Regions from separate parts of the Massilia sp. TWR1-2-2 genome, predicted to be linked through region 3. Evidence: predicted binding sites of a transcription regulator. Region 3 holds the regulator's gene; each other region holds the start of a gene.
What was found. Region 3 encodes FliA, which starts transcription of late flagellar genes. Its sites were predicted from a motif close to CTAAAGTTTNNNNNNNNNNNGCCGNTA; they were not measured.
Positions count from the first base shown of each region.

Region 1: a site for FliA is predicted at 2,818-2,844, ahead of fliD (flagellar filament capping protein FliD). Genes of this name have one in related genera too.
Region 2: a site for FliA is predicted at 7,595-7,621, ahead of ACP7DD_RS17805 (flagellar protein FliT). Genes of this name have one in related genera too.

Region 1 covers NZ_JAFCWM010000023.1:8,013-17,822, forward strand. The annotation lists gene ACP7DD_RS19630 (flagellar hook-length control protein FliK) at 1-334, opposite strand, end outside; gene ACP7DD_RS19635 (flagellar protein FliT) at 417-740, opposite strand; gene fliS (flagellar export chaperone FliS) at 744-1,223, opposite strand; gene fliD (flagellar filament capping protein FliD) at 1,258-2,748, opposite strand; gene ACP7DD_RS19650 (flagellar protein FlaG) at 2,890-3,249, opposite strand; gene ACP7DD_RS19655 (flagellin) at 3,324-5,252, opposite strand; gene ACP7DD_RS19660 (GGDEF domain-containing protein) at 5,695-7,278, opposite strand; gene ACP7DD_RS19665 (response regulator) at 7,400-8,047, opposite strand; gene ACP7DD_RS19670 (histidine kinase) at 8,044-9,174, opposite strand; gene ACP7DD_RS19675 (hypothetical protein) at 9,191-9,787, opposite strand.
Region 2 covers NZ_JAFCWM010000018.1:91,700-101,509, reverse strand. The annotation lists gene ACP7DD_RS17850 (hypothetical protein) at 48-551, shown strand; gene ACP7DD_RS17845 (AAA family ATPase) at 559-2,157, shown strand; gene ACP7DD_RS17840 (general secretion pathway protein GspB) at 2,159-2,827, shown strand; gene mobB (molybdopterin-guanine dinucleotide biosynthesis protein B) at 2,799-3,335, shown strand; gene ACP7DD_RS17830 (YjfB family protein) at 3,390-3,590, shown strand; gene ACP7DD_RS17825 (DUF883 family protein) at 3,739-4,023, opposite strand; gene ACP7DD_RS17820 (RNA-binding S4 domain-containing protein) at 4,152-4,385, opposite strand; gene fumC (class II fumarate hydratase) at 4,449-5,843, opposite strand; gene ACP7DD_RS17810 (type IV pilus assembly protein FimV) at 5,962-6,918, shown strand; gene ACP7DD_RS17805 (flagellar protein FliT) at 7,266-7,547, opposite strand; gene ACP7DD_RS17800 (M1 family metallopeptidase) at 7,843-9,810, shown strand, end outside.
Region 3 covers NZ_JAFCWM010000016.1:32,046-41,855, reverse strand. The annotation lists gene flhA (flagellar biosynthesis protein FlhA) at 1-1,866, shown strand, start outside; gene ACP7DD_RS16480 (DUF4384 domain-containing protein) at 2,088-2,918, shown strand; gene ACP7DD_RS16475 (hypothetical protein) at 2,956-3,180, shown strand; gene ACP7DD_RS16470 (OmpA family protein) at 3,224-3,397, shown strand; gene flhF (flagellar biosynthesis protein FlhF) at 3,558-4,859, shown strand; gene ACP7DD_RS16460 (MinD/ParA family ATP-binding protein) at 4,852-5,688, shown strand; gene ACP7DD_RS16455 (RNA polymerase sigma factor FliA) at 5,704-6,432, shown strand; gene ACP7DD_RS16450 (flagellar motor protein) at 6,414-7,160, shown strand; gene motD (flagellar motor protein MotD) at 7,170-7,922, shown strand; gene ACP7DD_RS16440 (hypothetical protein) at 8,078-8,581, shown strand; gene ACP7DD_RS16435 (M35 family metallo-endopeptidase) at 8,582-9,664, opposite strand.

The DNA.
Region 1 (9,810 bases), on a different contig from region 3:
TATCGGCGACAAAGGCGGGAATCGGCGCGGACTGCGGCGAGCCGGTGACCTTGAAAGTAGGGCGGGGCGTCAGGGCAACGAGCGTCAGCGGCACTTCGGCGCCGGGCTGCGGATTGGATGGCAGCATCATGCGCGCCGGCGTGCCGGCGACCCTGACCAGAAAGCTGCCGTCGGTCAGGCGCGACAGCACTTCGGCCTGCATCGACTTGCCGACCTGGCCGGACAGCGAACGCTGGAACTCCTGCTGGCGGGCATCGGCGACCGCTTCGGCGGCGGTGACCGGCGTGATCCGGGCGACCGGCGCGACGTTGACGATGTCGGCGGCGGGGATCATCGTGCGCCTGCCGCGGCCCGGCTACAAACACCAGACCCTACGGCATCAGCGACCGCGCTGGCGGGCATGGCGGGCATTCACTTCAGGCGCCGTAAGCCGCCGACAGCTTGCGCGAGGCGCCACTGCTGTTGATCAGGGCCGACAGTTCGGCCATCCACGGCGTCGTCAGGTTGCGGATTTCGCGGTCGTGGGCGAGGATCTGATGAATGATCTCGACCTTGCGGGCGCGGATCGGGCCGGACAGGGCGGCGACCGGTTCGCCGGCCTTGAGCGTCTGCACGTGGCTGGCGCAATCGGTCTCGAGGGCAGCGAGGTTTTCCCAGTCGCGCGACTGCGCCGCCAGCAGCATCTTGCCGGTCAGTTCGTTGACGGTTTCGTAAAGCGAGATGACTTGTTCGCTGTTCATGATTTACCCTGCAATGGAAAACGATGCGGTGCGCGGCGCCAGGCTGTCGTACGCGGCGCGCGGCGGTTCGATGGCGGCTGCAGCTGGCTTGGCGGCGGCGCCGATGGCGTCCCACGCGCCCTTCAGGTCGAGCAGCAAGGTCTGCACTTCCTCGAGAATTTCCGGCTTGTTGCTGACGTTGGCCATCAGCAGGCGCCGGCCCATGTAGTCGTACAGCGAGTCGAGGCTCTCGGCGATCTGGCCGCCGGCCTGCTTGTCGAGGCTGGCGCGCAGGCCGTTCTCGATGATCAGGATGGCTTTCGATATGGCCATGCCTTTCTTCTGGATCTCGCCCGCTTTCATGTGCGCGTGGCCGGCGCGCACTGCCACCAGCGCGCCTTCGAACAGCATCACGATCAGCTGGTGCGGGCTGGAAGCGACGACGCCGGTTTCGAGGCCGACCTTGGCGTAGCTGTTTGCCCCTCTTTGTGACGTTCCAAACATGGATGCTCCCTCCTAAATATATTTCGACTGATTACTACCGATTGTTCAGGTTGCTAATTGCCGTCAGCTGCTGCGCCAGGTAAGTGCTGGTGTTGTTCATGCTGCTCAGCGACAGGTCGAGCGCGGTAAACTGCGCACGGTAGCGTTTTTCAACTGTGACCATGCGCGCATTGAACTCCGTTTCGCGCTTGGTGATGTTGCGGATCGATTCGCTGATGCCGTCGGTACGCGATGCCAGCGGACCGCCCACCGCCAACAGGGAGCTGGCGAGTTTCTCGAACTGGGCCGCATAGCCGGTCGTGGCGGGCTTGGCGGTGTCGCCGGTGCCGTTGGCCGGCACGGCGGCAAACAGGCCGGCGAAGTCGTCGAAATTGCTCGCCAGTGCCTTGTTGAGCTTGGCGCTGTCGAGCGCCAGCGTGCCGTCTTTTTGCACCGTCACGCCCACTTCCGACAGGCGCGTCAAGCCGCCCTCGCCGGGAATTGCCGCCGCCAGCACGCCGCGCACCTGGGTCTGGATGGCGCGAACGCTCGCTTCACCGTTCAGGATGGCCGCTGTCTTGGTGGTCGGGTTGTAGGCCATCGCGTCGCGCAGCGTCTGGCTGATGTCGTTGTAGGCCTTGACGAAGGACGTCACCGCGGTCGACACGGCGCCGGTGTCGCGCACCACGTTCAGCGCGGTGGTGGTGCCGACGTTGGTCTTGAGCAGGTTCAAGGTGACCCCGGTGACGACGTCGTCGACCGTGTTGGACGGTTTTGACACGTCGATGCCGTCGAGCTTGAACTTGGCGTCGACGGCGGTGCCGGTCTCCCTCATCGCCTTGGCCGGATCCATCGGATCGTGGGTCAGCAGGGCCGACAGCAGCGGGCTGCCGGCCGGGTCGGCGTCGACCACCGAGATCTTCATGCTGCTCGCCTGGCCGGTGCTGTTTTGCGTCAGGGTCAGGCGGTACGGCGTGGCGCTGCCGTCGTTGACGATGGCGGCGGTGACGCCGATGCCGGCCTTGTTGATGGCGTCGCGGATATCGGCCAGCGAACTGCCGCCGTCGATGGTGACGCTCTTGGTGGTGCCGGCGCCGGGCGTAAAAGCGGTCGCGTCGATGTACTTGCCGTCGGCGCCTAGGGTGGCCGGGCCGGGCTTGCCATCGGCGCCGAGGGGCCCGACAATGGTGCCGAGGTCGAACTTGATGACGCCCTTGCCGAGCGCGACGGTGTCGCTGCCGGTGCCGTCGACGACCAGTTTCTGCGCCTTGGCCAGCTGGCTCACTTCGAGCGCATAGGTACCGGGGGCGGCGGCAGTGGTGGAGGTAACGGAGGCGATCGTGGTGTCGATCAGGGAGCTTTTGGTGCCCTGGAACTTGCTGACCTCAGACAGCGCGCGCACCGAGCTCTGGAACTGCGACAGGGCGCCTTTGAGCGTGCCGAAGCCGGTCAGCTTCATCTGGTAGCTGGTCTCCTGCTTGATCATGCGGGCGAGCGGCTGGCGCTCGACGGACATCAGCTTCGTGACGATGCCCTCGATGTCCATGGATGAACCGATGCCAGAAAGAGATCCCGCCACTGTTGCCCCCTGCTTCAAAAGTTAAATATACGTTGTTAACGGCCCAAGCCAACTGGACTTTAGAGGGACGATCACCTGTCTATTCTGGAACTACACAGCTGGCGCCACTCAGGCGCTTTGCTTGACGAGCAGGCTTTGCAGGCGGTCGAGCGCCTTCGCAATTTCCAGTGCTTCCTCGGTCGGCATCTGGCGGATCACTTCCTGGGTGCTCTTGTCGACCACCTTGACGATGGTGCGGTCGCTGTCGTCGTCGACCGAGAACTCGAGGTCCTGCGAGCGTTCCTTCAGCGCGTGGTTGATGCTCTTGAGTGCGTGCGAGACTTCGTCTTCCGTTGCCGTCGCCGCTGGTTGCTTGGCGGCCATTACAGTTTGGGTCGGCGCCGCGTCGTTGCGCGCGGCGATGGCCGCGCTCTTGTCGGCGGGCGGCGTTGGTGGCGCCGCTGCGCTCGTTTGTGGACGGATTTCCATGCTAATTCCTTAAACGGAAAAAACCCGGCCGGGAGAACCGGACCGGGTTTCGTGTTGCGGTGAAGACTTGTTGATTAACCGCGCAGCAGGGCCAGCACGCCGTTTGGCAGCGAGTTAGCCTGTGCCAGCATGGCGGTACCAGCTTGTTGCAGGATCTGGCCGCGCGTCAGCGAAGCGGTTTCCTTGGCGAAGTCGGTATCTTGAATCCGGCTACGCGAAGCCGACAAGTTTTCCGACGACGTTTGCAGGCTCGATACGACCGAAGCGAAACGGTTCTGGTAAGCACCCAGCGAAGCGCGGGAAGTGCCGACCGTGGCCAGCGCGCCGTCGATGGCCGAGATGGCCTTGGCAGCGTTGGCGGAGGTCAGTACATCCATGCTCGACAGGCTCGACACCGACGATGTCGTCGTTGCTGCGACTACGCCGCCGGCTGCTGCCAGGCCAGCTTTGGCCAGGTTCGCGCCGCCGTAGACGATGCCGCTTGCGCTGCTGCTGCTCAGGGTGACGGTACCGTGGTTCGCTTTTGCGACGCCGACGGCGACGCCGGTGCCCGTACCGGCCGTGGTGCTGACAGCAGCGCCGCCGTAGGCGATGTTAGCCTGGCTGGCGAAGCCGCCCGAAGGGGTACCGACAGCGACGGCGGAGCCGGCGGCGTTGGACGATTCGATCTTGACTGCCGATGCGGTGCCGTCGAGCTTGGTGATTTTGAGGTCACCGCCAGCGACGGTGCCGCTGACGCTGTGGGTAGCCGAGTTGGCGGTGGCGAACGAATCGACGCCTGCCTGCACCGTTGCAGCGGTGATGCCGGTGCCGACGGCGGTCGATGCGAGCAGCGATTGGCCATCGACGCTGATCGAGAACTTATCGGTCGCGGTAGTGGAGCTCAGTGCAGTGTAGGCGCCGAACGCTACTTCGGTCGTCTCGGTGCCGCCCTTGGTGCCGACAGCGGCGGTAGCCAGGCCAGTCTGGGCCAGGAACGCGGTCTTGTCGGTCGCGACGGCGGCGGTGCTTGCTGCAGTGCCGTTCAGGCCGATGCTGATGTCGCGGCCATCGGAAGCGGTCAGGGTCAGCGCGCCGGTGGTGGCGTTGGCCGACGCGGTCACGCCGGTCTGGGTAGCGATCTTGTTGATGGCCGCCGCAACGTTGGCGCCCTGGCCGGCTGCGGTTGCGCCGCCGCTGACTGCGCCGACGTTGACGCCGTTGATGCTGAACGTATCGGCGGCGATGGCACCGGTGGTGGCGCCGAAGGTCGTCGCCGAGCTGCCGGACACCTTGTTCACGTCAGCCGATGCGGTCACGCCGCTGTCGGCCGAGATCTTGTTGATCGCTGCTGCGATCGAGGAGGCGCTCGAGGCGCTTTGGCCTGGTGCTGCACCCATCGCCGACGCGCCGACCTGGAAGCCGTTCAGGGTCATGTCGCCGGCTGACAGAGCGCCGGTGGTTGCGCCGCTGCTGATCTTGGCATCGAAGCTGGTGCCCACGCCGCCCAGTTGGGAAGTACGTGCGCTGGAAATCGACTCGATCGTGATGCGGTCGTTGCTGGTGTTGTTGGCGCCGATCTGGAAGTCCTGCGACGAGAACGAACCGTCGAGCAGTTTGACGCCGTTGAACGACGAGTTCTGTGCGACGCGGTCGATTTCAGCTGCCAGCGACTGGACTTCGCCGTTCAGTGCTGCGCGGTCCGATGCCGAGTTGGTGCCGTTCGAAGCCTGCACAGCCAGCTCACGCATACGCTGCAAGTTGGTACCGATCTGAGCCAGGTCGCCCTCGGCCGTTTGAGCCAGCGAGATACCGTCGTTGGCGTTACGAGCTGCCTGGTCGGAACCGTTGATCTGCGACGTCATACGCTCCGAAATTGCCAGACCGGCGGCGTCGTCTTTTGCGCTGTTGATACGCAGACCGGACGACAGACGCTGCAGCGAAGTCGTGAGAGCGGTTTGCGACGAATTCAGGTTACGTTGCGAATTCAGCGAAGCGATGTTGGTGTTAATAAATGCAGCCATTTTAATTCTCCAAACTGGGTAATTCCGGGGTGGGCTACGTGCCGCGTCTTACTTTGGTCTGCCTCGCTGTTCCGAGACAATCAAACCGCAGTTGAATCTGGTAACGTCGCTCCCCTCAAAAAGTTGATAGGAGAAAACAATAATAAATCTGTGGTTTCACTCTCAGCTTTGGCAAATCCGGTGCGCTTAAACGACAGCGAAAAGGTGAACTTTAGGGCGAAATTAATTTTATTTTGTGTCGCCGGGGCCGACGTTTTGTTATCGTTTTACTCACGAATTTGACAGTCTCGGCAGCGCGTGGCGGCGTCTGTTATTTCGCCGACAACGGAACCGCGGTCAGCGCGAGGCGTGATACCGAGGCAACAGAGGTGACGTGAAGTTCAGGGAGGGAATCGGGATGCGGGCCCTGCGTCCGCTCGAACGCAGGCTTGTACTGAGGATATTACTCGGCGACGATGACGCGGTTCTTGCCGCTCTTCTTGGCCTGGTACATCGCCTTGTCGGCGCGCGCCACCAGCGCCGGCTGCGCCTCGTTCGGGTAGCGCAGCGCCACGCCAGCCGAAAACGTGATCAGCAGCTTCTCGTTCTCGTGCAGGAAGAAATGCTTGGTCAGCTCGCGCTGCAGACGCGTCATCGTCTGCGCCGCCGCCTCGACCGTGGTCTCCGGCAGCAGGATCAGGAATTCCTCGCCGCCGAAGCGGGCAATCACATCCATCGAGCGCAGCGTTTCCTTGACGATCTTGACCAGGTGCTTGAGGGCGCCGTCGCCAGCCAGGTGGCCGTAAGTATCGTTGAGGCGCTTGAAGTCGTCGAGGTCGAGGATGGCCAGGCACAGCGGCGTGCCGCGGCGGTCCGAGCGCGCCGTTTCGCGCTCGAACACGTCGTCGAGCCCGCGCCGGTTCAGGCTGCCGGTGAGCTGGTCTTCGCGCACCAGCTCGCTCATGTGGCGCAGCTCCGCCTCCAGCGACACGATGCGCTGCTCGGCTTCCAGCACTTCCTGGCGCGCGGCGATCATGCGGTCGCGCGACTTGAGCGCCTCGGTCTGCACCAGCCGCGTTTCGCGCAGCACGTCGCCGAGCACCACGTTCAGGTCGTCGATGTTGTCGGCCTTGCTGATCTTTTCGGAGAAGCCGCCAATCTTTTCGTGGAAGTCGCCAGTGCTGGCCGCGACCGAGCCGAGCCGGTCGATGAACGTCATCATCATGTTCTTGACGGTCGACTTGACGTCCGACAGGCTGTGCTTGAGCCGGCTTTGCTTGTAGATCACGTCTTTCAGGCTGCGCGTGGCGTCTTCCAGTGCGCGCTGGTCCATCGGCCCGGAAATGAGCTCCTGCACGGCGTCGATCTGGCCGCGCAGCCAGCTGTCGTCATCGAGCAGTTCGCTGACGTTTTCCAGCAGCAGCTTGAACAGGCGCAGCAGCAATTCCTGCTGTTCGGCGACGTCGCCGCTCTTGATCTCGATCTGGTAGCACAGCTGCTTCAGGCGCACGGCGATTTCGCCCAGGGCTTCGTCGGTGTGCGCCAGCTTGGCGGCGGCGCCGAGCGATTCCGCCTCGGTCACCAGCGCCGGCATGCCGGTCAGCAGCGAGGCGACGGCGACCGTCAAGGTGCGGCTGAGCAGGTCGCGCAGCTGCTTCGACTCGGCCGCTTCGGACAGCGGCGCCAGCTCAATCGTACTGGCCTTGCGAAAATGCTTTTCCACCAGCTGCGACAGGCCGCGCGCGTAGCCGTCCCAGTCGCGCGCCTTGACGGCGCGATTGAAGCGGCGACCGAACTCGGCCAGCTCGCCCGGCGTGTCGGTCAGCTTGCTGGCGAAGTTGCCGAGCACCGTCTCGGCACCGCTGTCGGCAGGCGCGGGCGGCGCCACCGGCTCGGCGACGATGCCGGCGATCTCGTCATAGATGGCGCGATAGGCGTCCGGCGTCGGCGCGATGCGGCGCGTGGCCAGGCGACGAAATGCTTCGCGTGCGATGTCGGCGGGATTCTGACCGGGAGCGGCCGGCGGTTTTGCGGGAGGGAGCGACATGGCGAAAGCGGGAACGGCTCGGGTTGGTATCTGATGGCGTAATGATAAGCGCTTTTGCCGACAGGCGAACGTTTAATTAGAAGGCAGAAAACCCATCTTCCCTGACGGCATTAAAACCGACTTATTCGATCAGCTGGTTCTTGATCGCATAATGGGTCAGTTCGGCGCTGTTTTTCAACTTCATTTTCACCAAGAGGCGGGCGCGGTATTCGCTGATGGTCTTCACCGACAGCGACAGTTCCTGGGCGATCGCGCTGACCGTCTTGCCGGAGGCGATCATCGTCAGGGTCTGGTATTCGCGGTCCGACAGCGCCTCATGCGGCGCGCTGTCGTGGCCGTCGCCGAGCTGGCTGGCCAGCTCCTGCGCCAGCGCCGCGCTGACATACTTCTGGCCGGCGGCGACCTGGCGGATCGCCACCACCAGTTCCTGCGGCGCGCTCTGCTTGGTCAGGTAGCCGGCCGCGCCCGCCTTGAGCGAACGGATCGCGTACTGGTCTTCGCGGTGCATCGACAGCATCAGCACGGCCATCTCGGGATGCTCTTTCTTGACCTGCTTGAGCACCTCGATGCCGCTGCGGTCGGGCATCGAGATATCGAGCAGCATCACGTGGCACTTAGCCTTGCGAAATAACTTGATGGCGTCGAGCCCGTTTTCGGCTTCGCCGGCGACGACGATGTCGCGCTGCTCGGCGAGGATCTGCTTCAGGCCCTCGCGCACGATGGCGTGGTCGTCGGCGATGAAAACGCGGATGGTGGCTTTTTCGGTCATTGGGGCGATTCGGTTCCTGGCGAGGCCAGCTTGATCTTGATGGCCACAATGGTGCCACCTCCGCGCGTGCGCGACAAGGCCATTGTGCCGCCCAGCGCCAGGGCGCGCTCGCTCATGCCACGCAGGCCGAACGAGCCGGGCTTGATGCGGTCGGCCGCCTGGACACCGCCACCGTTGTCGCTGATTCTCAGGCAGATGTGATGGCGCAGGCGCGTCAGCGACACCGTCACCCGCGTCGCATGGGCATGCTTGGCAATATTGGTCAGCGCTTCCTGGAAAATGCGAAACAGCGCGCTGGCATGGTCGGCGGCCAGGTCGATGTCCTTCTCGTTCGATGTGAAGCTGCACGGCACGCCGATGTGCTTCTCGAATTCGTTGACTTGCCATTCGAGCGCGGCGACGATGCCGAAGTCGAGCATCGACGGGCGCAGGTCGAGCGAAATGCGGTGCACCGCCTCGATCGTGCGGTCGACCAGCGAATCGACGTAGACGGCCTTGTCGGCCAGCTGCGGCTGGTCGGTCGGCAGGCGCTTCGACAACATCGCCAGCGCCATCTTGATGGCGGTCAGGTTGCCGCCGAGGTCATCGTGGATTTCGCGCGCGATGCGGGTGCGCTCCTGTTCCTTGACTTCCTCGATGTGGGCGGTCAGCTCGGCCAGCCGGGCGCGCGAATTGGTCACTTCCAGCTGCGCGGCCTTGCTGGCGGTAATGTTCGTCATGATCCCTTCCCACTGCACGCCGCCGTCCCGCAACGGCCGCGGGCTCGAGCGCAGGTTGATCCACTTGACGTCCTTCCAGGCGTCGACCCAGATACGGCCTTCCCAGTTCCAGCTAGACATGCCGGCCGCCGAGGCGTGCATCGAGTCGCTGTAGCCCTTGCGGTCTTCCGGCAGGATCAGGCCGAGGAAAAGCTGCGGCTTTTTCTGCAGCGCCGCCGCGCCCAGGCCCAGCAGCGCGGCGCAGCCTTCGCTGAGGTAAGGGAAGCTGACGGTGCCGCCGGCGTCCAGCACGAACTGATAGACCAGCCCCGGCGTATTGCTGACGATGGCATTGAAGCGTGCCTGGTAGCGGGCCAGCTCTTCGATCAGGTCGGATTCGCGGGCGGACAGCGCGGGCGTGGTGGTCATGGGCAGATGCACAGGTTCAACGGCGGCGCGCGCGCCAGATGGCAATGAAGCGGCGCAGCATGCGCGCCGGACGGCTGGCGTGGCGGGCGCCGAAGCCGGCCTTCCGGCGCAGGCGAGCGAGGGCGGCACGGGCGGCGCCGCGCATCATCGCCGACAGCATGCTGACGCGGCGGAACGCGTCCGTCGCTTTCAGGCGGCCGATCCAGTAATCCTTGAGTGTCATGAATTTCTCGTGCCAGCGCGCAAACCACGGCAACGACAGCAGGGTCGGCTTGGTGAGCACATACAGCCGCGCCACGAGCGCCGCGCCGCCGACCTTGGCCACGATGATGACGCTGATGCCCGAGATCGGATGGCCGCTGGCAATGGCGAACAGGGCCAGCAGTTTAACCGGCAGCAACAAGATTGCCGGCAGCACGAAGGCCGCCAGCGCGGCGTACGGCGGCAGCGCGATGATGTGGCGTTCGAGCGCCTTCCATGGCGGCCAGGCAACCACCAGCCGCACCAGGCGCAGGCCGAGATCCCACAGCCAGTCCTCGAGCAGCAGCAACAGCGCCGCCAGGTACACCAGGGGCGACAGCAGCCGGTTGCGCAATGTGCGGGAACTTTTCATTGCGGCCATCATACGTCAAAAGT
Region 2 (9,810 bases), on a different contig from region 3:
AGGTCAAGAAAGAAGAGCGCTCGCGCCAGTAATCGCGCCGCATATCGATGCGCCAGCACGCCGGCCCGGGAACCACAGCAGCGCGCGCGGCCCTCGCCGCGGCGCTGCTGTGGCTCGCCGCGCCGCCGCCGGCCGGCGCCGGTCCGCTGCCGTCCACCTTCGGCCCGGTGATCGGCAACGCGGTGCTGTGCCGCAGTCACCTCGATAACGCCTATTTCTACTCCTACCTGTCGAGCGCTTTCGGCCCGTCCTACAAGCACGAAGGCGGCGCGTTCTGGTTCAAGACCGAGGGCACTTTGTGGGGCGCGACGGTCACCGACATCGTCGTCAGCGACGACACCAGCGAGCTCGTATTCATCGGCGCCGTCACACTGAGTCCGCCCGACAAGCTCGAGGAAGCGATCCGCGCCGCCGTCGGCACCCGTCACCGCGCGCTGGACGGCTCGGCATTCCCGGTGCGCGCCTCCGGCCCGGGCAGCCAGATCGTCTACTTCAACGACAAGTCGAAAATCTACTGCGCCAAGTACAAGCCGCTGCCCGTGGCGCGCTAGGGAATCCATGTACACGCAATACTTCAACCTGAAGCAGCCGCCGTTTTCGATCGCGCCCGATCCGCGCTACCTGTTCATGAGCGAACGCCATCGCGAGGCGCTGGCGCACCTGCTGTACGGGGTCGGCAGCGGCGGTGGCTTCGTCCTGCTGACGGGCGAAATCGGCGCCGGCAAGACCACCGTGTGCCGCTGCTTCATGGAGCAGATTCCGGCCAACTGCAAGCTTGCCTACATCTTCAATCCGAAGCTGTCGGTCGAGGAGCTGCTGCTGTCGATCTGCGACGAATTCGGCATCGTGCTGGCCGCGCCCGGCGCCGGCGCCGTCAGCGTCAAGAGTTATGTCGACGCCATCAACGGCTACCTGCTCGAGAGCCACGCGCAGGGCCAGAACAACGTGCTGGTGATCGACGAGGCGCAGAACCTGTCGGCCGACGTGCTCGAACAACTGCGCCTGCTGACCAACCTCGAAACGAGCGAGCGCAAGCTGCTGCAGATTATCCTGATCGGCCAGCCGGAACTGCGCGCGATGCTGGCGCGGCCCGAGCTCGAACAGCTGGCGCAGCGCGTCATCGCCCGCTATCACCTTGGCTCGCTGACCGAAAGCGAGACCGCCAGCTACGTCGCGCATCGCCTGGCGGTGGCCGGCGCTGGGGCGGCGTCGCCGTTCCCGCGCGCGCTGATGGGCACGATCTACCGCCTCACCAAAGGCGTGCCGCGCCGGATCAACCTGCTGTGCGACCGCGCGCTGCTTGGCGCCTATGTCGAAAACAGCAGCGTGGTCACGCGCGCCATCGTGCGCAAGGCGGCCGGCGAAGTGTTCGCCGTCGTCGCCGGCCCGCAAGCGCCGGCGCGCCGCTGGCCGCTGGTTGGCGCCGCGCTGCTGGCCGGCGCCGCCGTCAGTGGCGCCGCCGCGTGGCAGCTGATGCCGCAAAAAACCGCGGCGCCGCCGACCGTGGCGGCGAAGGCCGCGCCGGCGCCGGCGGTCAAAACACCGCCGCCTGCGCCTGCCGTGACGCCTGCCTACGCCAGCAGCAGCGACGCGCTGCGCGAACTGGGCGGCCTGTGGGGCAAGCCGCTGCCGGCGGGCGAGCCTTGCCAGGCCGCGCTGAAGCTGAACCTGCGCTGCTACCAGGGCAAGGGCAGCCTGTACGAACTGCGCCTGCTCGATCGGCCGGCCATCCTCACGCTGCACGACGGCCGGCAAGTCGGCTACGCGGTGCTTACCGCGCTCGACGACAATACGGCGACGCTGCGCGTGAACGGCAAGCCGCACACGCTTGGCGTGGCGGCGCTGGCGGCGCGCTTCGACGGCGAGTTCTCCACCTTCTGGACCGCGCCGCGCGGCTTTCGCGACCAGGTGGCGCTCGGCTTGAGCGGCCCGGACGTCGACTGGATCGGGGCGCGCCTGGCGCAGTTGAACGGCATCGCGGCGCCGCAAGCGGACCAGCCGCTGGACGCTCGCATGCGCAAGCTGCTGCGCGAATTCCAGGCCGCGCAGCATTTGAAGGCCGACGGCGTGACCGGACCACGCACGTGGATGCGGCTGTCGCAGCTGAGCGGCGTGGCCGAACCGCGCCTGCTGGCGGCTAACGGGCAGGGGAAATAAGATGTCGTATATTCTGGAAGCGCTGAAGAAGTCGCAGGCCGAACGGCAATTGGGCAGCGCGCCGACGATCAACGCGATCGCGGTCGGCGCGGCGCCGCGGGCCGATGGCCGGTCGAGCCGGCGGCCAGTCTGGATCGCGCTGTCGGCCGCCGCACTGGCGTTGGCGCTGGCGCTGCTGGCCTGGCGCCTGATGTCGGCCGTTCCGGCGCCGGCCGTGGCGGTGCTGGCGGCGACGCCGCCGCCGGTGGCAGCGGTCGCGGCGCCGCCGCCGGCGATGGCCGCCGTCGCGCCCCCGCTGGCAATGGTGCCGCCTTCTTCGCCGGAGCCGGCGCGTGCCGCTCCACGTTCGCCACCGCCGGCTTCGGTGAAGGCCGCCTTGCCGGTGACCGCGCCGGCGCCTGCAAAGGCCGCCGCGCCGGCGCCGTCCGCGGCCGACGACGAGCGCTTGCCGACGCTGCGCGAGCTGCCCGAGGCGATCCAGCGCACGGTGCCGCCGCTGACCTTCGGCGGCTACATGTACTCGAAGAACCCGGCCGACCGCCTGCTGTTGATCGACAAGGCGCTGCGCCGCGAAGGCGAGGAAGTCGCTCCCGGGCTGGTGCTCGAGAAGCTGTTGCCGAAGGAGGCCGTCATGAATTTCAATGGATACCGCTATCGAGTCCCGTACTGATCCCATCGTCGCCGTGGTCGGCTGGTCCGGCAGCGGCAAGACGACGCTGCTGGAATACCTGATCGCACAACTGGCCGCGCGCGGGCTGCGCGTCAACGTCATCAAGCATAGCCACCACGATGTGCTGCTCGAGCCGCCGCGCAAGGACAGCGCGCGCCTGCGCATGGCCGGCGCCGCCGAGGTGATGCTGGCGTCGCCGTTCCGCTTGTCGGTCGTGCGCGAACTGCGCGGGGCCGCCGAGCCGGCACTGTCCGACCTGGTGGCGCGCCTGGCGCCGGCCGACCTGACCCTGGTCGAAGGCTACAAGTGGGAAGCGGTCGACAAACTCGAAGTGTACCGGCCCGCGCTGGGCAAGCCGGCGCTGTTCATCGAGGATGCAAACGTTGTCGCCGTGGCATCGGATGCGCCGCGTCCGGACACGGCGCCGGCGCGGTTGTCCTGGCTGGACCTGAACCGGCCCGACCAAGTGCTCGAGTGGCTTGCTGGTGTTGTTGCCGCGCGATCCTAAAGTTTCCTCGAAGGCGTCCGTTAAGAATGGATAGCCCATCAAATGGAGACCGACATGGATATTGCAGGAATGGCCAAACTGGCAAGCAGCATTGCCGAGACCGGCACCAAGCAGGAGGTCGGCATTGCGGTCCTGAAGAAGGCGCAGCAGATCGAAAGCTCGACCGCCGCCCAACTGATCAACTCGATCACGGCCGTGCCAGCCCCACAAAACCTGCCGGCTCACCTGGGCAGCAAGATCAACACCACTGCCTGATAAAGACACGCCGCATCGAAGCCGGCATCTTCCTTTGGAAGCGCCGGCTTTTTTATTGGCAGTCGCGCTACTGGTGAAGAATTCGGTTATGTTGCGAATTGAAAACGGCGCCGTCAGGGCGCCGCGCGGACTTGCAAGCAGCCGCGTTTCAGTGAAATGCGCGGAACACGCGCGCTTCGCCGCTTTTATCGCCGTGCCGGGCGCTAGATGCCTCGGCGGCAAGGATCATGCGTTCGAGCTGGGCGTCCTCGAAACGGGCCAGCTCTTCGGTCGCCGCCGACAGGGCCAGCGCCAGCTTGGCGCGCGCGCTCTGGTACAGCTGGCTGGTGTACCGATCGGTACTTTTCAGCAGTTCTTCAGCGTTATCGATCACCAGGCGCAAGTCGCCGATGAGTCGTACCTGGGTTTGCGGGCTGTGTTCGGGCCTATTCATGGCGGTCACCTTAGGGGCCGGTTGATCACGTCTTATGATATAAGCAAGCAAGGCCAGGTCATTTTGTGTCCACGCAAATGACAGGAACCGCTCGCCTGCATTTTACCTTTGTACTGCCGCCGCGCATGTCAGGCGCCGTCGGCATTTCCGGCAATCACGCTAATGCGCACGTCGCCCACGCTGACGGTCTGGCCGGCGCGGATTTTCGCGGTCTTGCGTAATTCCTTTTTGCCGTCGACCGACACCGCGCCGCTGGCAACGAGGTTCTTGCCGGCGCCGCCGCTGTCGACCAGGCCGGATAACTTCAGCAGCTGGTTGACTTCGACAAATTCGGAATTCAGTTCGAAAGTAAGTTTTTGCATCTTATCCTTGTAAAAATTAAATGATCGTTCGATAACGCACAGTGCGCAACACGCGCGAGGATTTTATCCCGGCCCGGGCCGGGTCATCTCGAGCGGCACAATCCACTGGTCGAATTGCTGCTCGGTCACAAAGCCAAGCTGCAGCGCCGCTTCCTTCAGCGTGGTGCCGTCGTGCTGTGCCAGTTTCGCAATCTGCGCCGCGCGGTCGTAGCCGATGTGCGGCGCCAGCGCGGTGACGAGCATCAGCGAGCGCTCCATCAGCTCGGCAATGCGGGTGCGGTTCGGTTCGATGCCATGGGCACAGTGATCGTCGAACGAGCGCATGCCGTCGGCCAGCAGGCGGGCGCTTTGCAGAAAATTATGCGCGATCATCGGCTTGAAGACGTTCAGTTCGAAGTTGCCGGAAGCGCCGCCGATGGTGATGGCGACGTCGTTACCGAACACCTGGCAGCACAGCATCGTCAGCGCCTCGCACTGGGTCGGATTGACCTTGCCCGGCATGATGGAGCTGCCCGGCTCGTTTTCCGGGATGGTAATTTCGCCCAGCCCGGAGCGCGGTCCCGATGCCATCCAGCGCACGTCGTTGGCAATTTTCATCAGCGCGGTGGCCAAGGTTTTCATGGCGCCATGGACGGCCACCAGTGCGTCGTGGCCGGCCAGCGCGGCAAACTTGTTCGGCGCCGTCTTGAACTGCAGGCCGGTGCGCGACCCCAGTTCGGCCGCGATGCGGTTGGCAAAATCGGGATGGGCGTTCAGGCCGGTGCCGACCGCGGTGCCGCCGGCGGCCAGCAGCAGCAGGCCGGGCAGGGCGCCGCGGATCAGTTGCTCGGCATACTCGAGCTGGGCGACATAGCCGGAGAACTCCTGGCCCAGGGTCAGCGGCGTTGCGTCCTGCAGGTGGGTGCGGCCGATCTTGACGATGTCGGCGAACTGGCGCGCCTTGCCTTCGAACGTGGCGCGCAGCTTCGCCAGCGCCGGCAGCAGTGCCTGCGCGACGGCGCCCGCCGCCGCCACGTGCATTGCCGTCGGGAAGATGTCGTTCGACGACTGGCCCAGGTTGACCTGGTCGTTCGGATGCAGCAGGCGGCCTTCGCCGCGTGCGCCGTTCATCAGCTCGGAGCCGCGGTTGGCCAGCACTTCGTTCATGTTCATGTTGGTCTGAGTGCCGGAGCCGGTCTGCCAGACGGCCAGCGGAAACTCGTCCGGATGTTGCCCTGCCAGCACTTCGTCGGCGGCGCCGATGATGGCGGCGGCCGGTTCGTCCTTGAGCAGGCCGAGCGACCGGTTCACGGCGGCCGCGGCGCGCTTGACCTGGGCCAGCGCGGCGATCAGTTCGGGCGCCATCCGCTCCGACGAAATATGGAAGTGTTCGAGCGAGCGCTGCGTCTGCGCCCCCCATAAACGAGCGGAAGGCACCTCGATCGGCCCGAAACTGTCCTTTTCGATTCTGCTTTCCATGCTCGATTCCTGTTCTTGGTGAGGATAGTATTAAAGAGTTTACTCCAACGCTCCGTTAACGACGCTGGGAGTGCCGATTTTGACATCCAACAATTACCAGCCGATCGAGTCCAACTATATGCGTCAACGCCCTTACGCCGTCCTTGCCTTTCTTGCCTTGCTTGCCTCCGCCGGCGCGCATTCGGTCGAGTTGGGAGAGACGCGGGTGCGCTCGCACATCGGCCAGCCCTTGTCGGCCGACATCGAGCTGAACGGGATGGAGAATGACAAGGCGCCGCTGCAGGCGGCTTTGGCCGACATGGACGTCTACCGCGGCGCCAACATCGCCATGCATCCGGCGCTGACGGGAGCGAGCATTTCCGTCATCCAGCGCGAGGGCAAGCGCTACCTGCGCATTTCCTCGCCGCGCCGGGTCGAGTCGGAGCTGGTCAACGTGTTTTTCGAGCTGATCGAAAACGGCCAGCGCTCGGTACGCCAGGTGACCTTGTGGCTGAAGGCCGATCCAAGCCCGGCGCCGCCGCCTGCGGCGGAGGTGATCGCGGCGGCGGCGCCGCCGCCGCCGCCGGTGCGTGCGCCAATCGTCGCGCCGATCCTGCGCGCTGCTTCACCGGTCGCGCCGGCTGCCTGCGTCGCGCAATTTAGCGCCGCCCAGATCGCTAGCTGTACCGCGCTCGACGCCAAGAACGTCGCGCTGAAGACCCAGATTCTCGATCTCGAAGAGAAAGTCAAGCGCCTGACGGTGGCGATGCAGGCCGGCGCCCTGGTGCCGGCCGTGGCGGCGCCCGCCGTGGCGACGGCTGCGCCAAAGCCACTGCCGTCCAAGCTGACCCCAATGGGTGCGCCGGAGGCCAAGCCAGCCGGCTCGACGCCGTGGTTGTTCATCGGCGTGGCCGGCGCCGTCGTGTTCGTGCTGATCGGCTTGCTGTTACTGTTACTGACGCGCAAACGCAACGCGACCAAGGTGAAGCCGCAGGCGAAAGTCGGCCTGGGCTTCATCGCCAGCGTCAAGAACCGGCTGCTGCCAGCCAAGAACGAGTTCAGCCTGACCACTGCAGAAGAGCCCGCCGCAGGATAATTTTTAGGAAATGTTGCTAAAAAGAGAGGCGCGCACACGCTTGTCTACACAAGCTTGCTTTTTGCGCTATACTTATTTCCGTGCTCCTGAGGGAACACAAAAAACGCGGCAAGGATCTGGCGCAGCCACCAACGATAGTGTGGCGCGGCAAGCAGATGAACGTTGAAGAAACGCCTGTCCCGGAAGCGGTCTGTTGGGCCAACGATGTGCTCGCGGACGCCGGATGCAACCGGCACGAGGCGACACCAGGAGATACCTGGTGTTCGCTCTCCCCCATTCAGCGGGTTCCACCAGGAACCGGCATAAAAATAGCGCCCCGCGGGGCGCTTTTTTTATGTATCTGGTGCTCAGTGGGCGGCCATCGCCTTTTCCAGCTGGCCCATCCATGGCTCGGTCGCGTCGCGGATTGCGCGGTCGTTGGCCATGATCTGCTTGAGCAGGTCGATCTTGCGCATCCGTGGCGCGCCCGACAGGGCCGGCACGCCGCTGTCGATGGCCGCGGCGTGGCTGGCGCACTGCTGTTCCATGTTGGAAAGCGCGTTCCAATCACCTGCCTGTGCTGCCAGCGACATCTTTGCTGTCAGCCCTGCAAGGTTTTCGTACATCGAGAGAACGTCGTTGGATGTCATCATTACACCAGCTAAAAAATTAGAGCGGATCACCGCGTGTCCCTACATAACGGTGCGCCTGAGCACAACTTTAGGTTTTTTTTGAAATTAATCAAAAAATTATTTCAATTTGTTACGCGGGAAAGAAACCTTAGCCGATTCGCCACGCCGTTCAACGGCCATTCCGCGGTTTCGACGTTCTGCCCCATGTCTATGCAGTTCGTCGCATTTGTCGCCCGGCGCTGCCGCGCTTTCCCTACAGTGCATGCTCGGCGCGTACGCCACCGTCATCGACCAGAACAAGAAAAGGATCTTCATGAGACATTTTCAACCCAAGCACCTTGCCGGTGCTGCCGCGCTCGCCGTGGCGGCCCTCGCCGCCCATGCCGAGGCGCCGTACAAATTCGCCGCCACGCCCGGCAAACTGCCGAAAGACGTGGTGCCGGTGCAGTACGCCGCTCACCTGGTGCCTAATATTGCCGACAACACCTTCCTCGGCGCGCAGACGGTGGAAATCGACGTGCTCAGCGCGACCTCGAAGATCATGCTCAACGCCGTCAACCTCGAGATCGACAGCGCCAGCCTGTCCGGCCGCGACATCGGCGAGATCAAGCTCACGCCCCAGCTCGACAAGGCGCAGGAAACGCTCAGCTTCGACCTGACGCGGCCGCTGGCGCCGGGACGCTACAAGCTGGCGCTTAAATTCCACGGCCTGATCAACCGCGAGGCGCGCGGCATGTTCCACATGGATTACAAAGTGGGCGGCGCCGACAAGAAGATGATCGCCACCACGATGGAGCCGACCGACGCGCGGCGCCTGCTGCCGACCTGGGACGAGCCGTCGTTTCGCGCCACCTTCAAGCTGACGGTGGACGTGCCGGCCAGCTTCAAGGCCTATTCCAACACGCCGGTCGAAAAGCTCGAAAAGCTCGACGGCGGCCTGCAGCGCTTCTCGTTTGGCGTCACGCCAAAGATGCCAAGCTACCTGGTGGTGCTGGTCGCCGGCGAGCTCGAAAGGCTAGTCGGCAAGCAAGACGGCGTCGACCTCGGCATCGTCACCACCGCCGGCAAGCTCGGTTCGGCGGCCTACCCGATGGCGGTCACGCGCGACGTGCTGCGCTACTACAACAATTACTTCGGCGTGCCATACCCGCTCGCCAAGCTCGACCAGATCGCCATTCCGGGCGGCTTCAATGGCGCGATGGAAAATTGGGGCGGCATCGTCTATAACGACGCCGCGCTGCTGTTTGACCCGAAGACCAGCACCGAAAGCACGCGCCAGCTGACATTCAAGGTCAACGCGCATGAAGTGGCGCACCAGTGGTTCGGCAACCTGGTGACGATGGCGTGGTGGGACAACCTGTGGCTCAACGAAGGCTTCGCCTCCTGGATGGCAGGCAAGGCCACCGAGCACTTCCACCCCGAGTGGCGGCCTTTCCTCGACGACCAGGTCGACCGCGAGTCGGTGCTCAATCTCGACGCCCGCAAGACCACGCACCCGATCCAGACGCCGATCCTTAACGAGGCGCAAGCGGCCAACGCGTTCGACGCGATTACCTATGGCAAGGGCCAGGCTTTCCTGCGCATGCTCGAGGCCTACCTCGGCGAGGAGCCGTTCCGCAAGGGTATCCGCGCGTACATGGCCAGGCACCAGTATTCCAACACCACCAGTGCCGACCTGTGGATTGCGCTGGAAAAAGCATCTGGCAAGCCGGTTGAGAAACTGGCTTCCGACTGGACGACCCAGCCGGGCTTTCCGCTGGTGAAGGTGGAACAGGCGTGCGAGGGCGGCAAGCGCAAGGTGACCTTGTCGCAGGAACAGTTCCGCCTCGACGAGCCGGCCACACAAAAGCGCCTGTGGAACGTGCCGGTGCAGGTCGGCACCGTCAACGGCAAGGCGTATTACACCTTGCTGTCGGGCCCAAGCACGACGGTGATGCAGGGCAGTTGCGACGGCACCCTGGTGGTCGATCCGGCCAGCGTCGGCTTTTTCCGCGTGCAATACGACCAGGCGTCGTTCGACGCGCTGGCCAACCAGGCCGGCAAGCTGACCGACACCACGCGCCTCAAATTGCAAAGCGACGCCTGGGGCATGGTGATGGCCGGCCGCATGCAGCTCGACAGCTACGTCAAGCTGATCTCGCGCTACGGCGACGAGCCGCGCTTCGCGGTATGGAGCGGCATCCTCGACAACCTCGGCACGCTCGAGCGCCTGACCGCCGGCGAGCCGGAGCAGGCGCAGGTGTACCGCTTCATCATCGCGCTCGTCAGCCCGAAGTTCGCC
Region 3 (9,810 bases):
CGCCTGTCGCTCAACGTTGCCTCGACCCGTATCGTGCTGACCGAAGGCCATACCGGCGGCGCGGCGGCCGGCAAGGTGATCGAAGCGTTCGGTCATTTCCTGATCGGCGGCAATTACACGGTCGGTATCGTCGTGTTTATCATTTTGACCATTATTAACTTTACCGTCGTCACCAAGGGTGCCGGCCGTATCGCCGAGGTGGGCGCCCGTTTCGCGCTCGACGCGATGCCGGGCAAGCAGATGGCGATCGACGCCGACCTCAACGCCGGCCTGATCGGCGAAGACGAGGCGCGCCGCCGCCGCAGCGAAGTGGGCCAGGAAGCCGAGTTCTACGGCGCGATGGACGGCGCCAGCAAATATGTGCGCGGCGACGCGGTGGCCGGCATCATGGTTACCGTCATCAACATCGTCGGCGGCCTGCTGGTCGGCATGCTGCAGCACGACATGGGTTTCGCCGCCGCCGCCAAGACGTACACCTTGCTGGCCATCGGTGACGGCCTGGTGGCGCAGATCCCGTCGCTGATCATTTCGACCGCGGCCGGTATCGTCGTCTCGCGCGTGGCCAGCGACCAGGACATCGGCACCCAGCTGGTGGGCCAGTTGTTCGCCAAGCCGCAAGTGCTGTACATTACCGCCGGCATCATCGGCGGCATGGGCTTGATCCCGGGCATGCCGAACCTGGTGTTCCTGCTGCTGGCCGGCTCGCTCGCCGGCATCGCTTACCTGGCCAGCAAGCGCCTGAAGCAGCCAGCGGAAGTGGAAGAGGCCGCCGGCGGACCGGGCAGTGCGGGCGCGGCGCCTCAGGCTGCCGCCGCCGAGCAGGAAGAGGTCAGCTGGCAAGACATCATGCCGGTCGACACGCTGGGGCTGGAAGTGGGCTACCGTCTGATTCCGCTGGTGGACAAGGCGCAAGGCGGCGAGCTGCTCAAGCGCATCAAGGGCATCCGCAAGAAGTTCGCGCAGGAAGTCGGCTTCCTGGCGCCGCCGGTGCACATCCGCGACAACCTCGAGCTCAAGCCATCGGCTTACCGCATCACCCTCAAGGGTGTCGAAGTGGGCAGCGGCGAAGCGCTCAACGGGCAATTCCTGGCGATCAATCCGGGCATGGCCAGCGGCACCTTGCCGGGGCTGGAAACAACCGACCCGGCGTTCGGGCTGCCCGCCACCTGGATCGACGCCAGCCTGCGCGACGAAGCGCAAGGCATGGGCTACACCGTGGTCGACGCCGGCACGGTGGTGGCGACCCACCTGAACCACCTGATCACCACGCACGCTTCCGAGCTGCTCGGCCGCGCCGAAGTGCAGGCGCTGCTCGACCATATTGCCAAGGAGTCGCCGAAGCTGGTGGAAGACCTGGTGCCGAAGGTGGTGTCGCTGTCGACCTTGCAGAAGGTGCTGCAGAACTTGCTGATCGAAGGGGTGCACATCCGCGACATGCATTCGGTGATCGAGACCTTGTCCGAGCATGCGATGCACACGCAGGATCCGAACGACCTGACGGCGCTGGTGCGCATCGCGCTGGGCCGGGCGATCGTGCAGCAGCTGTTCCCTGGCGCTACCGAGCTGTCGGTGATGACGCTCGACAACCGGCTCGAGCGCTTGCTGATGCAGGCGATGGGGGCGGGCGGCGACGGTTCCGGCATCGAGCCTGGGCTGGCCGACACGATCGCGCAGCAGGCCGGCCAGGCCGCGGCGCTACAGGAGCAGATGGGGCTGACGCCGGTACTGCTGGTGCCGGGGCCGCTGCGGGCGCTGCTGTCGCGCTTCCTGCGGCGCGCGCTGCCGCAGCTGAAGGTGCTGTCGCATAGCGAGATCCCGGAGACGAAGACGATCCGCGTGACCAGCCTGGTGGGTGCGCCGGGGTAATTTTCCAGCAGGGTCTGAGCCAAAAAAACCGCCCAGACCCGTGCTGCATGAACGGCGTTTCAAACCCCAAGTCAGCAGGCCATACATACAACGAATCACCAATAATCGTTCGCCAGCCGTCAACGATATAGGTATCATAAATTTACCAAACTGCATTACCTCGGCTGCGCCGCTTCACAAGGAATGTCCATGCACACTTCGCCCCGCCTGCTGGCCGCATGATGAGCGACGAGCTGGTGCCGCTGTCGACCAGCGCGCGCGGGCGCTACTCGGCCGCCTTCCTCGCGGCGATCGAGGCCGGCCTGGCCGTGCGGCCGGAACACCGCCCGCAGGATGTGGCAGCCTTGCGCGCGCGCCTGTTTGCACTCGAGCACGAGGACGACGCCACCGTCATGCGGCCGGCCGCCGGCGAAGCGACGGCGCCGACGCGTGCGGCGCCGGCGCCGTCGCGGCCATCGGGCCCGCGCGCGCCGGCCGCGGAGCTGTCCGGGCCGCCGCCGCCGGGGCACTGTTGCCGGCCGCCGGCGCCGCTGCCAGCGGCTGCCGCCGCGTGCGGGCCGTTCACCGCGCTTGCCGGTCTCGACGACATCGTCCGCCACCGCGACCCGCTGATCTCGGTGAACACCCTGGCCCAGAAGGAACGCATCGTCATCGGCAAGGACCTGATGCAGTTCCGCATCACATCGAGCGAAGCGGGCTACCTGTACGTGTTCTTCGTCGGCACCGGCAGCGAGGAGATGCAACTGCTGCTGCCGAACGCGATCGACCGCGACGACCGCATCGCCGCCGACGCCACGGTGAACTTGCCGCGCAAGAGCTGGCAGATTGGCGCCGCCGGCCCGCCGGGCGTCAATCACGTGCTCGTCATGGTCTCGCGCGCGCCGCGCGACTTCGCTGCCGCCGGGCTGAGCAGCGGGGAAACCATGCCGCGCTTCGATTCCGCGCAGGCACGCCGGGTTTGGGCGGCGTGCCGGCCGCCACGCCGGTGCTGGCCGGCACGCCGACCTGCGCGAGCGGGGCCGGATGCGATGCCGGCTACGGCGCCACGCTGATGCGCATCGAAGAGGTCGCGGCCAGATAGTTGTCGCGTTGTTTATGCTGTTCTTTCTTGGAGGTCATATGTCAGGCATTGCTGGAAAGTTGGGCGTGGCGTGCATCGCCTGCGCGCTGCTGATGATGGGTGCGCCGTCGGCGGCGCAGACGCATGACGTGCTGAAAAACGACGCGACAGCGCAGGCATTTCTCGACGCGCTGACGCCGGCGCGGCACGGCCGGCTAAAGTGGCGGCGAAACCGGCCAGCGGTTCCGTTTTAACATCGAAGGGCATGCCGATGCGCGCGGCACCGGCGAGCGCAACATGCAGCTGTCGCAGCAACGCGCGCAGGCGGTGCGCGAGCACCTGGTCGGCCAGCTGCGCGTCGCCCCGGCCCGGTTGGTCGCGCTCGGCAAGGGCGACACCGAGCAGCTCAACAAGGAACACCCGGCCGCCGCCGAAAACCGGCGCGTGCGGATCGTCACCCTGACCGAATGATCCGCGCCATGGTCGCCGCGCTCGGCCCCGGCGCGCGGGAATAGCGGCCCATTCACCCACCTTTTCGCCAGATGGTTTCCGTGCGGCATCGTCGATACTTGTAACTGTGAGAAGCTGCAGTCGCTCATGTGAGCAGCGCAGGTACCCAGGAGCTTCATCGATGAATGTCAAAAAATTTACCGCCGCCACCTCGCGTGAAGCCTTGCGCAAAGTGCGTGACGCCCTCGGTCCCGATGCCGTCATCCTGTCGAACCGCCCAGTCGATGGCGTCGTCGAAATTCTCGCGCTGGCCAACGACGACGTCGCGTCGATCTCGGCGCCGGCGCACGGCACCGAGATGGCCCAGCCTGAGCCCACGCTGCAACACAGCGCGCCGCCCGAGGGCTACGCCAACCGCCGCGCGCCGCAGCCGCAGCCCGACAGCGTCGACATGGCCCAGATGAGCTCGATGATGTCGGCCGCCATCGCCCACGCCAAAGACACCGCCGCCGCCGAAATGTCGGGCATGATGAGCGAAATTCGCGCCATGCGCGGCCTGATGGAAACCCAGCTTGCCGCCATCTCTTGGGGCACCACCCAGCAGCGCGAGCCGGAAAAAGCGGGCGTGCTGCGCGAAATGCTGGCGGCCGGCTTTTCCGCCACGCTGGCGCGCTACCTGATCGAGAAGATGCCGTCCGGCAAAGATGCGGCCGAGAGCATGCGCTGGATTAAGACGGTGCTGTGCCGTAACCTGACGAGCATGACGGACGAAGACGAAGTGCTCGAAAAGGGCGGTGTGTTCGCCCTGGTCGGCCCGACCGGCGTCGGCAAGACCACCAGCACGGCCAAGCTGGCGGCGCGCTGCGTGATGCGCCACGGCCCGGAAAAGCTGGCCTTGATCACCACCGACGCCTATCGTATCGGCGGCCACGAACAACTGCGCATCTACGGCAAGATCCTCGGCGTGATGGTGCACTCGGTGAAGGACGAAGCGGACCTGCGCATCGCCCTGAAAGAGCTGCGCAACAAGCACACGGTGCTGATCGACACGGTCGGCGTGTCGCAGCGCGACCAGATGGTCACCGAACAGGTCGCCATGCTCAGCGAGTCCGGCGCCGACGTCAAACGCCTGCTGTGCCTGAACGCGACGAGCACCAACGAAACGCTCAACGAAGTGGTGCGCGCCTATCACGGCAGCGGCCTGGCCGGCTGCATCATGACGAAGATGGATGAAGCGGCCTCGATCGGCAACGTGCTCGACGTCGTGATCCGCCAGAAGCTGCGCCTGTTTTACATCTCGAACGGCCAGCGCGTGCCGGAAGACCTGCACCTGGCCGACCGCGCCATGCTGGTCGACCGCGCCTTCCGCCTGACGCGCGAGAACGCCGCCACCCAGTACGCCGACAACGAACTGCCGCTGCTGATGGCCCAGGCCGGCAATGCCGCCAACGATCGCAGCCTGCGCGGGGTGTCGCTTGGCTAATTTCGATTTTGACCAGGCCGAAGGCTTGCGCCGGATGCTCGCCGGCCCCAAGCCGCGCATCGTCACCTTTCTTTCCGCCACCGCCCAGGATGACAAGGGCGCGATGCTGGTCAACCTCGGCGCATCGCTGGCGCGTGCCGGCAACGACGTGCTGATCGTCGATGCCTGCCTGCATGAGTACGGCGTCGCCCAGCGCCTCGGCGTCGACCGCGGCGTGTCCTTGCTGCAGGTGGCGCGCCAGGAATGTGGCCTCAACGAAGTGATCCACCAGGTGCCGCAAGGGTTCGGCGTGGCCAGCCTGAAACGCGGCCAGGGCGCCCAGCGTCCCGGCCCCGACGAGCTGCGCCGCCTGGCCAAGAGCTTCGACGTGCTGGTCAAGCAGACCGGCATCGTCATCGTCGACGGCGAATTTTCCGACGACGACAGCTTTCCGGTGCCGATCATGGACAGTTCGGAAATCGTCGTGCAGGTGTCGACGTCGGCCGCCTCGATCACCGCCGCCTACAGCCTGATCAAGCGGCTGTCGCAGCAGCTGGGGCGTCGCCCGTTCGGCATCCTGGTGACGGGCGCTTCCGAAATCGAGGCAAAGGTGGTATACGATAATATGTGTTCCGCGGCAAGTCGGTATCTCGCGGTCCAGCTCATCTCGATGGGTTCGGTTCCGGCCGACGAATATCTGCAACGCGCCGCGCGTCTCGGGCGCGCCGTCGTCGATGCGTTTCCGCTGGCGGGCGCCTCGGTTGCGTTTCGCCGCCTGGCAGGGCGTTTTGCCCTGTCTGGAATGCCTCAGCTCGGTCGGACAGGGGGAAACACCCGTTTTGGCTCTTGATAACAAAGTTTAACCATGTACACGGTCAAAGGGAAAGCGGACAAGAATCAGCTGCTGACGGATCATATGCCGCTGGTGAAGCGTCTCGCCCACCACATGAAGGCCAAGCTGCCGCCGAGCGTGGAAGTGGACGACCTGATCCAGGCCGGCATGATCGGCCTGTTAGATGCCATCGGCCGCTATGAAGAGACGCACGGCGCCCAGTTCGAGACCTACGCGGTGCTGCGTATCCGCGGCGCCATGCTCGACGAGCTGCGCAACAGCGACTGGTTGCCGCGCTCGATGCGGCAAAACATGCGCAAGATCGAAGCGGCGATGAGTTCGCTGCAGCAAAAGCTCGGCCATCCGCCGACCGAATCGGAAGTGGCCAAGCTGCTCAAGCTGTCGCTGTCGGAATACCAGGACATGCTCGGCGACGGCGGCGGCCATCAGCTGTTGTACTACGAAGATTTCCACGATAACGAAGGCAACGACAACTTCCTCGATCGCTATGCGGTCGACGATGCCGATCCATTGCGCAGCCTGCTCGACGGCGACTTCCGCCAGGCGGTGGTCGATGCGATCGACAACTTGCCGCCGCGCGAAAAGATGCTGATGGGCCTGTACTACGAGGAAGAAATGAACCTGAAGGAAATCGGCGCCGTCATGGGTGTGTCTGAATCGCGCGTGTCGCAGCTGCACACGCAGGCGGTGGCGCGGTTGCGTGCGGCATTACGGGAGCAGGCGTGGACTGGGCCAGCGTAATTGGCATAGCCCTCGCGCTGGCGGGGCTATTCATCGGGCACGGCCTCGACGGCGGCAAGCTCGCCTCGCTGGTGCAGCCGGCCGCGTTCGCCATCGTCGTCATCGGCACCTTTGGTGCGGTGCTGCTGCAGACCGAGGCGCCGACATTTACCCGCGGCATGCGCATGCTGCGCTGGGTGTTTCGTCCGCCGCCGAGCCAGCGCGGCAAGCTGGCGCGCGACATCGCGCTGTGGAGCCTGCACGCGCGGCGCGACGGTTTGCTGTCGCTCGAGCAGCACATGCTCGACTCGACCGACAAGTTCGTCCAGAAAGGCCTGCGCCTGATGATCGACGGCATCCATCCGGAAAAACTGCGCGGGCTGCTCGAGACGGAAGTGACGGCGTATGAATTCGGCCAGCGCCAGGCGGTCAAGATCTGGGAAGCTGCGGCCGGCTATTCGCCCACCATCGGCATCCTCGGCGCCGTGCTCGGCCTGATCCACGTGATGGAAAACCTGACCGACCCGTCCAAGCTGGGCGCCGGCATTGCCGTCGCGTTCGTGTCGACCGTGTACGGCGTCGGCCTGGCCAACCTGTTCTTTTATCCGGTGGCCAACAAGCTCAAAAGCATCGTCGCCGAAACGGTGACCCAGTACGAGATCCTCACCGACGTGTTTTACGACATCGCCAGCGGCGACCATTCGCGCGTCATCGACGAGCGCGTGGCCAGCCTGATGTCGCGCCCGTAGCCGAACGTCATGGCGCGCAAGAAATTCGACGAAGAAACCGAAAGCCACGAACGCTGGCTCATTTCGTACGCCGACTTCATCACCTTGCTGTTCGCGTTTTTCGTCGTCATGTACGCCATCTCGGTGGTCAACGAGGGCAAGTACCGGGTGTTTTCCGACGCGCTCGGCGACGCCTTCGGCGGCAAGCGGGTGGCGCCGAAAATGGTCGACGAAATCCAGCCGTCCATTTCGCTGCCGAACCTGGCCGGCCGACGGCGCGCCGAAGCGATGCGGCGCGAGCGAGAACGGCTGACCTTGCTGGCGCGCGACCTGACGTCGACCCTGGCGCCGTTGGTCAAGGAGGGCAAGGTGCGGGTGACGCAGAACAGCCGCGGCGTCAGCGTCGAAATCAATGCCAGCGTGCTGTTCGATTCGGGCGACGCGACGCTCAATGCCAGCTCGAAGGAAGCGCTGCTGGCGCTGGCGGTATTGCTGAAGAACGATCCGCATGCGCTGCAGGTCGAAGGCCACACCGACAACGCGCCGATCCGCAGCCCGCTGTTTCCGTCGAACTGGGAACTGTCGGCTTCGCGCGCAAGCAGCGTGGTGCGCCTGTTTGCCGAGGCCGGCGTGCCGGAAGCGCGCATGACCGTCATTGGCCACGGCGCCAACATTCCGGTGGCCGCCAATACCGATCCGGACGGCCGCGCCCGCAACCGGCGCGTGGCCGTGACGATCCTGTCGGCGTTGCCTGACACCACCACCGAAATCCCCACTCGTTAGTAAAGTGCTGGTGTCAGGTCTGACATTCGGACATTTGTCCGAATGTCAGACCTGACACCAGCGTTGCGGCGGCGCGATTGTAACCATGCGCAACTGGGCTTGGCAGCGCAAAGAGGCCGGCGCAAAATCCCGCCATATTCAGCGAAGGAGTAATAATGGGTCTGGCAACGAGGGTGGCAAACACGGTACTGCTGGGCGCGGCGTTGGTGTTGGCCGGCAGCGCGGCGGCGAAGGACGGGGTGAGGAACATGGTCCACGAAATGGTCAAGGTCGAATCGCGCGAAGGCAAGGTGCTGGTGCGCCTGACGATCGACAACCAGAGCGAGCACACCATCTACGTGCCGCGCTCGGTCGCCTCCGAGAAGGAATTGTTCGGCAACTACTTCGAGGTGCGCGACAGTTCCAACGGCGACCCGGTCAACTACATCGGCCCGATGGTCAAGCGCGGCCCGCTCGGCAAGGAAGACTTCCTGGCGGTCAAGCCGCACACGCGCCATCACAACCTGATCGACATCACCGATGCCTACGCCTTCTTGCCGGGCCGCCGCGCCTATCAGCTCAACTACAACGGCCACTACGTCGCCGACCTGAAAAAGCTCGACCAGACTACGCCTGTCGAGCCCGATTCCGTCATGTTCGCCCACGTCGGCAAGCAGTAATTACTCCAGCGCCGGCGTGTTCTCGCCGAAATACTCGTGCGAGTCGGCGTTGTTGACGGCCCTGGCCGGGTCGCCGATGGCCAGGCCGGCCGCGCCTTCCTGCCCATACACCCAGTCGTCGGTGCCGGCGACAACGTTAAAGTGGCTCATCTCGTGCACCAGGGTGCCGCCTTTCGAGTCGATGCCGGTCATCGGCGCGGTCCAGAATGCGCGGCACACATGAATCACATACGGCTTGGTCGGATACACGTAGGCGAAATACGGTTTGTTGCAGCTGCAATCGACCGTCACCGGCCTCGTGGCGAGCGCATCCTTGATGGCCGCGTAGTTGCCGCGCACCGTGGACAGGCGCGCCGGGTCGCTGGCGCCGAACCAGTTGGTGTAGCGCGGCCCGAGCAGCTTGCGCGCCATCAGGTAGCGCTCGCCGTCGTCGGCCATCGCGCGCCCGGCCGTCACCGCCGTCGTCAGCGCGCTCTGCTGCGAGGCGCTGCATTTGGCAAACGACAAACTGGCGCCGCTGCCGCGCGCCGCGTCGGGCGCCGGCGCCGGTTCGCCGGCGGCGCCGCGCGGCAAGCGGGCGTCGATGAACAACGTCAGTGGCTGTGACTTCAGTTCGCCGAATCGCTGCGCCACGGTGCCGCGGCCGTTGACATGCGGATCGAACAGGGTCAGCGACTCGGTGGCGTAGCGGATCGTGTAGTCGCCGGTCACGCTCATCTCGTACAGGCTCGACAGTTCGACGCGGGCGCTGCGCGACGCGCCGGGCGCGAGCACGTAATAATCGGCCGCGGTGGGGGCGGGGCGCTTGTAGCGCGCGCCGAGGTAGGGCACCTTGGCGCCGTCGCGCCGGATATCGAACAGCGGCTCTTCGATCTCGCCGCCGAACGGTGTATGCCACTTCAGCACCGCCTGCGGGCTCGCCGCGGTGTTGGTCAGCGTGACCGTGACGACGACGTCGTCGGACTTGCCGAGCGACGATTTTTCCGTGCTGATGCTGACCGCGATGCCGTTCGACGCCGCCTGCGCGCTGGCGCAAACGACCAGCGTGAATGCCGCGATGGATGCCCTGAAGATGGATTTCATGCTGGTCTCCGTAGGTGTGACAAACTCATCAGTTGATGATTACGGATCGCTGCGGAGAAGTAAAATTTATCTGGAGCGGACGCGTGAAAACGCAACGGTGTTGCAGCAGGGTGGGGTCGGTTGGGGGCTGACCCGGTGTCGGGGTC